Regions from separate parts of the Streptomyces sp. NPDC014882 genome, predicted to be linked through region 2. Evidence: riboswitches for the same ligand, from Rfam matches in the RefSeq annotation. Region 2 holds a riboswitch; each other region holds the start of a gene.
The links. A riboswitch is a leader RNA that binds a small molecule or an ion and turns the genes downstream of it on or off. The one in region 2 is predicted to bind cobalamin.
Positions count from the first base shown of each region.

Region 1: another riboswitch for cobalamin. It lies ahead of ACF09K_RS29435 (cobalamin biosynthesis protein); the one in region 2 lies ahead of ACF09K_RS12130 (energy-coupling factor ABC transporter permease).
Region 3: another riboswitch for cobalamin. It lies ahead of ACF09K_RS03795 (ribonucleoside-diphosphate reductase subunit alpha); the one in region 2 lies ahead of ACF09K_RS12130 (energy-coupling factor ABC transporter permease).

Region 1 covers NZ_JBIBWL010000016.1:110,327-113,591, forward strand. Annotated here, with positions in the region: gene ACF09K_RS29430 (cobyric acid synthase) at 1-1,049, opposite strand, end outside; gene ACF09K_RS29435 (cobalamin biosynthesis protein) at 1,046-2,014, opposite strand; cobalamin riboswitch at 2,115-2,247, opposite strand; gene ACF09K_RS29440 (hypothetical protein) at 2,406-2,627, opposite strand; gene ACF09K_RS29445 (anion permease) at 2,662-3,265, opposite strand, start outside.
Region 2 covers NZ_JBIBWL010000004.1:187,139-190,403, forward strand. Annotated here, with positions in the region: gene cbiQ (cobalt ECF transporter T component CbiQ) at 1-677, opposite strand, end outside; gene ACF09K_RS12125 (energy-coupling factor ABC transporter substrate-binding protein) at 684-1,205, opposite strand; gene ACF09K_RS12130 (energy-coupling factor ABC transporter permease) at 1,202-1,903, opposite strand; cobalamin riboswitch at 1,933-2,118, opposite strand; gene ACF09K_RS12135 (PP2C family protein-serine/threonine phosphatase) at 2,358-3,265, opposite strand, start outside.
Region 3 covers NZ_JBIBWL010000001.1:849,780-853,044, reverse strand. Annotated here, with positions in the region: gene mctP (monocarboxylate uptake permease MctP) at 1-819, shown strand, start outside; cobalamin riboswitch at 973-1,122, shown strand; gene ACF09K_RS03795 (ribonucleoside-diphosphate reductase subunit alpha) at 1,246-3,265, shown strand, end outside.

The sequences.
Region 1 (3,265 bases), on a different contig from region 2:
CGCAGCCACTCCAGCGCCCGGACCGTCCCCCGGGTCCCCGGCAGCACCACGAGGTCGGCGTCGGCCAGTTCCTCCGGCCGGTCCACGAACCGCACGACGACGCCCGGTTCGGCGGCCAGCGCGTCCACGTCGGTGAAGTTGGACATCAGCGGGACCGCGCAGACGGCGACCCGCAGCACGTCCTCGCCGACGGGCGCGGAGACGGCCGACTCCCGGACGGCGCCCCGCAGGGAGACCGCCATCCCGTCCTCCTCGTCGATGCCGAGCCCGTGCCGGAACGGCAGCACCCCGTAGGTCCGCCGCCCGGTCAGGCCGTGCAGCATGTCCAGGCCCGGCTCCAGCAGGGAGACGTCACCGCGGAACTTGTTGACGAGGAACCCGGCGACCAGTTCCTGGTCCTGCGGCGAGAGCAGCGCGACGGTCCCGAAGAAGGAGGCGAAGACGCCGCCGCGGTCGATGTCGCCGACGACGAGCACGGGGAGGCGGGCGTTGCGGGCGATCCCCATGTTCACGATGTCGGTCCGCCGCAGGTTGATCTCGGCGGGACTGCCCGCCCCCTCACAGATCACCGCGTCATACGTGCCCCGCAACTCGGCGAGACAGTCCAGGACGGTCCCGAGGAGTTCCTCCTGCCGTCCGCCGCGCAGCCTGCTCCCGGGGGACGCCCCTGCGGCCCCTCCGCTTTCCCCGGTCCCTCCGGTCTCTCCGGTCTCTCCGGTCCCTCCGGTCTCGCCGAAGAAGCCGCGCGCGCTCATCTCGCCGACCGGCCTGCCGAGCAGCACGACCTGGCTGCTCCGCTCGCCGCCCGGCTTGAGCAGCACCGGGTTCATCAGCGCCGTCGGCTCGATGCGGCAGGCCTGCGCCTGCATGGCCTGCGCGCGCCCGATCTCGGCGCCCTCACGGGTCACGAACGAGTTGAGGGACATGTTCTGCGCCTTGAAGGGCGCCACCTTGACCCCCTGCCGCACCAGCCACCGGCAGATCCCGGCCGTGACGACGCTCTTGCCGGCGTCCGAGGTGGTGCCGGCGACGAGGAGACCCCCGCTCATGACGTACGCCCCTTCGCTCCCGCCGCGAGGACGCTCGCGGCCACGGCGCGCGCGGCGACGGTGACGCCGAGCGCGAGCAGGCCGACGCGGCGGGAGAGCCGCGCGGCACGTTCGATGTCCCGGACCACGACGGGCCGGCCCCGCTCCCCGTTCAGCACCGGCCGGTGCTCGACGCGCCCGCCGTACGACAGCGTCCCGCCCAGCCGCACCCCGAGGGCGCCGGCGAACGACGCCTCCACGGGACCGGCGTTGGGGCTGGGGTGCCTGCGCGCGTCGGCCCGCCAGGCCCGCAGCGCCCCGCGCGGATCGTCGCCGGCGACGGCGGCCAGCACGGCGGTCAGCCGGGCCCCCGGCCAGCCGGCGACGTCGTCCAGCCGGGCCGACGCCCACCCGAAGCGGAGGTGGCGCGGCGAGCGGTGACCGACCATCGCGTCCAGGGTGTTGACGGCCCGGAACCCGAGCAGTCCCGGCACGCCGCCGACGGCTCCCCACACCAGGGCGCCCACGACCGCGTCGGAGGTGTTCTCGGCGACGGACTCGACGACCGCGCGGGCGATCCCGTCGGCGTCCAGGGCCTGCGGGTCCCGTCCGCACAGGTGCGGCAGGCGCGCCCGCGCGCCCTCGACGTCCCCCGCCTCCAGGGCCCGCCCGACGGCCCGGGCCTCCCGCACCAGCGAGGTCCCGCCGACGACGGCCCACGCGGCGGCACCGGTCAGCGCGACGGACGCGGCGGGGGAGCGGCGTACGGCACGCGAGGCGAGGGCCCCGAGGGCCACGGCGCCACCGGCGCACACGGCGGTGTGCAGCGCGCCCCACCCGCGGTGGTCCCGCCACAGCACCCGCTCCACGCCGGCCGCGGCCCGCCCGAACACGGCGACCGGATGCCCCCGGCGCGGATCGCCGAGGAGCAGGTCCCCCAGGAGGCCGGCGGCGGCACCGTACGCGTATCGGCGATCGGCACCCATCGGCTCAGCCGGCCGACGGGCCGGGCAACGACCTGGTGCTGTACCTCGAACGGCAGCCGAGCATGGCGATATGTCCTCACTCAGGGTGTCCACGCCCTGGTTCGACGAGACCGGCGACGAGAGTTCCTGGCTCCCGGGGGTGTCTACCCCGGTGACAGTGGCGGGACCGCGCCGGATTCACACCGGCTTCCTCTTCTGTCGCCGTACATGGCCCCGGCAGTCCACCACGGGCCCGGAAGGGCCGTCAACTCACTGTTGACCTGCGCCGGGACAGTGTGCAGAAGCCCACACGCCGCCGGCCCCGCATCACCGGTCACGGCCGTCACACGCGCGTGGGGCGCGGGACGGTGGTCCGTCCCGCGCCCCACGCGCGCGTGTGCGTGCCGATCCGTCAGGCGACGATCAGCGAGATCCCGTAGGCCACCGCCCCGGCGCACGCCGCGAAGCACGCGTACGCGCCGGTGACGGCCAGGGTGGCGGAGCCGCCCTGGGCCGCGGCCCGCTCGCGGCGGGAGAGGCCCATGATGCCGAGGGTGAAGAGGGCCACGAGGGCCACGGTGACGACGAGACTGACCCCGAAGACGGAGCCGAGAGCCGCCCAGTCGATCTTCATGCTGCTTCTTCCTTCGTACCGGTGGGGGCGGGACTCAGACGGTGGTGACGGTGGGGGCGGCCGACGGGGCCGGCTCCGGCGCCGGGACGGTGGCCGTGAGGTCCTCGGTGACCGTGCCCGCCGGGGGCGGGGTCACGGCGGCGATCGCGGTGGTGACCACGCCGGCCGGCTCCTCGTCCCCGCCGACGACGTGCGTGTGGTCGATGACCTCGCGCCGCGAGATCTTCCAGATCGCCGCGCTGGAGGCGATGAGGAACACCGCGACGAGCGCCGTGCCCCAGTCGCCGAAGCCGGTCACGTACTCGGCGAGGGCGCCGACCAGGGCCGCGGCCGGCAGCGTCAGGCCCCAGGCCACGAACATCCGGGTGGCGGTCGACCAGCGGACGACGCCGCCCTTGCGGCCCAGGCCCGCGCCCATCACCGCGCCGGACACCGAGTGCGTGGTGGAGAGCGAGAAGCCGAGGTGGGAGGAGGCCAGGATGACGGTGGCCGCGCTGGTCTGGGCGGCGAAGCCCTGCTGCGGCTGGAGGTCGGTCAGGCCCTTGCCCATGGTGCGGATGATGCGCCAGCCGCCGAGGTAGGTGCCGAGCGCGATCGCCAGGCCCGCGGACAGGATGACCCACAGCGGCGGGTCGGAG
Region 2 (3,265 bases):
AAGCGCGCGGAGACGCGGGCCTCGGGCACCAGGACGCGCAGGGTGCCGTCGTAGCCGCGCCCGGCGAGCCCGGCCTGCAGTCGCGCCGCCCGGTCGAAGGCCCGCACGAACGCGGTGGCGCCGAGCCCGGCGAGCGAACGCCACTCGGCGGCCCGGCCGGTGTGTCCGAGCCGGGCCGCCTGCGCCTCCCGGATCCGGCGCACCGAGTCCAGCAGCAGGAAGCTCATCCGGTACGTCACCAGGGCGACGTCGACGACCGGCGCGGGCACGCCGGCCCTCACCAGACGGGGCAGCAGGTCCGACATGGGCGTGGTGAACGCGAACAGCAGCACGCCGAGCGAGGCGGCCGAGGTGCGCAGCATCAGCTCCCCGGCCCGCGCCGGGCCGGCGTCGGCCAGGGACACGAACCCGTCGGGCCCGCCCACCTGGACGAGGAGGGGGAGCGCGCCCGTCGCGCAGAAGCCCAGCGGGACCCGGTAGGCGCGCCACAGCCGGCGGGGCGGCACCCCCGCCGGACCCAGCAGCAGGGCGAGCGCCGTCACCAGCACCAGGGCCGCGCCCGGCCAGGGCGGGAGGGAGATCGCGAGCAGGGTGAGGCCGAGCCCCAGCACCGCCTTGTCCACGGGATGGCGGTGGCGCCAGCGACTGCTGTGCGCCGCCGCGTCGATCGGCAGCACGCGCGATCAGACCCGTCCCCGCGGGGACTTCCCGGCGTCGGGCGCGCTCACGGCATCCCGTGCCCCGGCACCGTCCCGTGCCCCGGCACCGTCCCGTGCCCCGGCACCGTCCCGTGCCCCGGCACCGTCCCGTGCCTCGGTCCCGTCGCGTGTCCCGGTCCCGTCCCGTGCTTCGGCCTCGTCCCGCGCCTCGGCACCGTCCCGCTCCCGTTCCAGCCGGGCCAGCAACCGCAGTTCGCCCTGGCGGCGGCCGCGGCGCACCCCGAAGTAGTAGGCGAGGACACCCGCGCCCAGGGCCGCCTGGGCGGCGAACAGCGCCGACTCGATCTCCCCCGACGGCGGTTCGTACAGGGGCGAGAACCACGGCTCGTAGTCCGGCTGGATCTCGGTGATCGCCGTCTCCGCCTCGCTGTCGGAGCCGGTGAACGGCTGCTCCTTGTGGTCGCCGAGCCCCAGGGCCAGCGGCAGCACCGCGAGCGCGAGCACGGCGAGCAGCAGCAGGAGGTTGATCCTCGTGTTCCGCTTCACGGGGCCACCGCCCCGGTCGTGTCCGACGCGCGGCGCCCGGCCGCCAGCACGCCCAGCCGGGTCAGCTCGCCCTTGCTGGACTGCACGAGGAGACGCATCACCAGGACGGTGAGGAGCCCCTCGCTCACCGCCAGCGGGACCTGCGTGACGGCGAAGATGGACCCGAACTTGCCGAGTGCGCCCAGGAACCCGCTGCTCGGGTCGGGGAACGCCAGCGCCAGCTGCACGCTGGTCACGCAGTAGGTGGACAGGTCGGCGACGAAGGCGCCGGCGAACACCGTGACCATCAGCGGCACGCCGTACTGCCGCAGCAGGCGGTACACGCCGTACCCGGCCCACGGTCCGACGATCGCCATCGAGAACACGTTGGCGCCGAGCGTGGTCAGGCCGCCGTGCGCGAGCAGCAGGGCCTGGAAGAGCAGGGTGATGGTGCCCAGCACGGCCATGATCGGCGGCCGGAACAGGATCGCGCCCAGACCGGTGCCGGTGGGGTGCGAGCAACTCCCGGTCACCGAAGGGAGCTTGAGTGCGGACAGGACGAACGTGAAGGCGCCGGAGGCGCCGAGCAGCAGTGTGCTCTCGGGATGTTCCCTGACTTCACGGGTGAGCGACCGGGCTCCGTGGACGACGAACGGCGCCGACGCGACGCTCCAGGCGACCGCGTGCACCGGAGGAAGAAAACCCTCGGCTATGTGCATGGCTCAGCAGACCCTCTCCAGCACCTCGTGGATGGTTGACGCGCCTTGGCCGGTCTCCTGGCTGACGGGTACCACCGCCCGTGCTCCGCCTTCCCGGGTCCGTGAGGACCCAGTGGCTGCCCGCGAGGGCCGGAGCCGGACTTCCCGATCACAGTGGCGAGGGCCGCACCGGCATCACACCGGATTTCCCGTTCACCAAGGCGTGGTGACAGTAGTGCGAGGACCGGGGCGGTGACAAGCGCGAACGGGGGCGCACGGACGGCGGACGCGGGGTGCCGGACCGGCGCACACCGGCCGTGCCGGGGCCGGGCGGGCGCCGGTCGGTGGCGGTGTCGATCCGGTCACACCGGCCGGTCGTCGGCCGTGCCGGTCCGGGATCCGGAGACGGAGGCCCGGGGACGGGGCCCCGGGGGAGGGGTTTCGAGGGCGTGCCCCGGGGCGGGGTCCCGGAGGGTCAGCGGCCGTGCCAGTCCAGGCACACCACGAGCGCGTCGTCCTCCGCCGCGGATCCGTCGCGGTGCCCGGCCAGTTCGCGCAGCACGGCATGCGGGGCCTCGGCCGCCGGCAGCAGCCGGGTGGCGGTGATCGCGCGCGCCAGGGCGGCGTCCCCGTACGTCCCCCCGCCGGGCGAGGCGTCCGGGTGGACGCCGTCGCTGACGAACACCAGCCGGTCGCCGGGCTCCACCTGGAACGGCTGCGCCACGTAGTCGGTCTCCTCGAACATGCCCAGCGGCAACTGGGCGTCCAGGCCGACGTGTTCGACGGTGCCCGCCCGCAGCCGCAGCAGCCGTGGTGAGCCGGCGTCCACCACCTGGGCCCGTCCGGTGGCGAGTTCGACCTCCAGCATCAGCACCGGCAGGTAGCAGTGGCCCCGGTAGTGCGCGTGCACCGCCTGGTCGGCCAGCGCCGCCTGATCGGCGATCGGGAGGCCGGCCCGCCGCGCGTTGCGCAGCGCGCTGACCGCCAGGTTCGTCAGCAGCGGCGCCTCCGTGCCCTCGCCCGTGCCGTTGTTGACGTACAGGGTGAGGCGGCCGTCCGTCGCGGACCAGTCGAAGTTGTCGCCGCGGACGGCGTAGGCGGGCTCCAGCTGGGCGCCGAGCGCGTATCCGGGACCGGTGCCGGCGCGGGCCGGGAGGAGCTGCCACTGCATCTCCGCGGCCAGGGTGAGCCGTTCCCTGCGCCGGGCCCGCAGGTACAGGTCCGTGGCCCGCCCGGCCACGACCACCTCGTGCCCGAGCACCTGCGCGACCTCCGCCAGCTCGCCCACCACGTCCGGCGCCCGGCCGCCCCCGGGGTTCTCGCCGGCCTCGGGGCCCTCGCCGTTCTCGCCGTCCTCGGGGCCCGCACCGTCCGCGGGATCCT
Region 3 (3,265 bases), on a different contig from region 2:
CCGCACTCGATCACCGCGACGCTGTCCTCGCGCAGCCGTGACGTGATCCGCCGCAACACCACGATCCTGCCGCTGTACTCCCTCATGCTCGGCCTGCTCGCCCTGCTGGGCTTCATGGCGATCGCGGCCGGGGTGAAGGTCACCAACGGCCAGTTGGCGATCCCGCAGCTCTTCGAGGACATGTTCCCGGCGTGGTTCGCGGGCGTGGCCTTCGCGGCGATCGGCATCGGCGCGCTGGTGCCGGCCGCCATCATGTCCATCGCGGCCGCGAACCTGTTCACCCGCAACATCTACAAGGACTTCATCAAGCCGGACGCCACGCCCAAGGAGGAGACCCGCGTCTCCAAGCTGGTCTCGCTGCTGGTGAAGGTCGGCGCGCTGGTCTTCGTCCTCACCATGGACAAGACCGTCGCCATCAACTTCCAGCTCCTGGGCGGCATCTGGATCCTGCAGACCTTCCCCGCCCTGGTGGGCGGCCTGTTCACCCGCTGGTTCCACCGCTGGGCCCTGCTGGCCGGCTGGGCCGTCGGCATGCTCTACGGCACGGTCGCGGCGTACGGCGTCGCCTCCCCGACCCAGGCGCACTTCGGCGGCTCGTCGAAGGAGATCCCCGGCATCGGGGAGATCGGCTACATCGGCCTGACGGCGTTCGTCCTGAACGTCGTGGTGACGGTGGTGCTGACCTTCGTCCTGAAGGCGCTGAAGGCTCCGGAGGGCGTCGACGAGACGTCCCCGTCGGACTACACGGCGGACGCCGGCGACCCGGGCGTCCAGGTGGAACTGCCGCCGGCGACCGCGGGGACGGCAGCGGGGCACTAGGACCGTCGTCCGCGTCCCGCAGCGGGCCGTCGGGGGCATGTCCCCGGCGGCCCGCCGTCGTGCGCGCCCGTGCCGCCGGGACGGGCCCGCGTCCTCCCGGAGTTGACGCTGCGAAGCCGGTCCGACACAACATCTGGGGGTCACTCGGCAGCCCGGCACAAGATGTATGCTCGTGCTCGCTGTCGCCGCAGGGGAATCCGGTGCGAATCCGGAACTGTCCCGCAACGGTGTACTCACGTGCGCGCATGTTCCCGTGCGCACGCCTGGTCAGTCCGAGCACCTGCCGGCAGCGCACCCGGTCCGTCCGGTTCGGGTGCCCTGACGTCCGGGCCTCGCGGAATGGGCCGGTGGACGCGACGCGCCCCCGCGCTCGTGTGCTGCCCCCTGCCCCGCGCAAGGCCCCCGCCGAGCGAGGGAGAGCCCCACGTGACCATCGCGCCAGCCGAACCGGCTTCAGCGGCCCCGGAGACCGACGGTCCCGGAGCCGCACTGCTGCGGACCCTGACCGAGCTGACCGCCGACCTCCCGGACGCCGACCCCGGCCGGGTCGCCGCCGCCGCCCTGCGGGGCCGGTCCTCGCGGGCTGACGAGGCGGAGCTGCGCGAGCTGGCCACGGAGGCGGCCGCCGGTCTGATCTCCGAGGACCCCGCCTACTCCCGGCTGGCCGCCCGGCTGCTGACGATCGGCATCCGCGCCGAGGCCGCCTCCCAGGGCGTCACCTCCTTCACCACGTCCGTCGCCGTCGGCCACCGCGAGGGCCTGATCGCCGACCGCACCGCCGCGTTCGTGCGGCTGCACGCCGCCCGGCTCGACGCGCTGGTCGACCCGGACGCCGACGACCGCTTCGGCTACTTCGGCCTGCGCACCCTGCACAGCCGCTACCTGCTGCGCCACCCGCTGACCCGCAAGGTCGTCGAGACCCCCCAGCACTTCCTGCTGCGGGTGGCGAGCGGCCTGGCCGAGGACGACACGGCGAGGAGCGTCGACGAGGTCGCCGCGCTCCACGGGCTGATGAGCCGCCTGGACTACCTCCCCTCCTCCCCCACCCTGTTCAACTCCGGCACCCGGCACCCGCAGATGTCGTCCTGCTACCTCCTCGACTCCCCCCTGGACGAGCTGGACTCGATCTACGACCGCTACCACCAGGTCGCCCGCCTCTCCAAGCACGCCGGCGGCATCGGGCTGTCGTACAGCCGCATCCGCTCGCGCGGCTCGCTGATCCGCGGCACCAACGGGCACTCCAACGGCATCGTGCCGTTCCTGAAGACCCTGGACGCCTCGGTCGCCGCCGTGAACCAGGGCGGCCGGCGCAAGGGCGCGGCCGCGGTCTACCTGGAGACCTGGCACTCCGACATCGAGGAGTTCCTGGAGCTGCGCGACAACACCGGTGAGGACGCGCGCCGTACGCACAACCTCAACCTGGCGCACTGGGTGCCGGACGAGTTCATGCGGCGGGTCGACGCCGACGGGCAGTGGTCGCTGTTCTCCCCGGCCGACGTGCCCGAGCTGGTCGACCTGTGGGGCGACGAGTTCGACGCGGCCTACCGCGCGGCCGAGGCGGCGGGCCTGGCGAGGAGGACCATCGCCGCCCGCGACCTGTACGGCCGCATGATGCGCACCCTCGCGCAGACCGGCAACGGCTGGATGACCTTCAAGGACGCGGCCAACCGCACCGCCAACCAGACCGCCGAACCGGGCCACGTCGTCCACTCCTCGAACCTGTGCACGGAGATCCTGGAGGTCACCGACGACGGCGAGACGGCGGTCTGCAACCTGGGTTCGGTGAACCTCGGCGCGTTCGTCGACACGCGCCCCGGGGCCGCCGAGGTCATCGACTGGGAGCGGCTGGACGAGACCGTCCGCACCGCCGTCACCTTCCTCGACCGGGTCGTCGACATCAACTTCTACCCCACCGAGCAGGCGGGCCGCTCCAACGCCCGCTGGCGGCCGGTCGGGCTGGGCGCGATGGGCCTCCAGGACGTCTTCTTCAAGCTCCGGCTGCCCTTCGACTCGCCCGAGGCCAGGGAACTCTCCACCCGGATCGCCGAGCGGATCATGCTCGCCGCGTACGAGGCCTCCGCCGACCTCGCCGAGCGCAACGGCCCGCTGCCCGCCTGGGAGAAGACCCGCACCGCCCGGGGCGTGCTGCACCCCGACCACTACGGCGTCGAGTTCGCCTGGCCGGAACGCTGGGCGGCGCTGCGCGAGCGCGTCGCGGCGACCGGCATGCGCAACTCGCTGCTCCTGGCCATCGCGCCGACCGCCACCATCGCGTCCATCGCCGGTGTGTACGAGTGCATCGAGCCGCAGGTCTCCAACCTGTTCAAGCGCGAGACGCTGTCCGGCGAGTTCCTCCAGGTCAACTCCTACCTGGTGCGCGAGCTCAAGGAGCTGGGCGTGTGGGACGCCCGCACCCGCGAGGCCCTGCGCGAGGCGAACGGCTCGG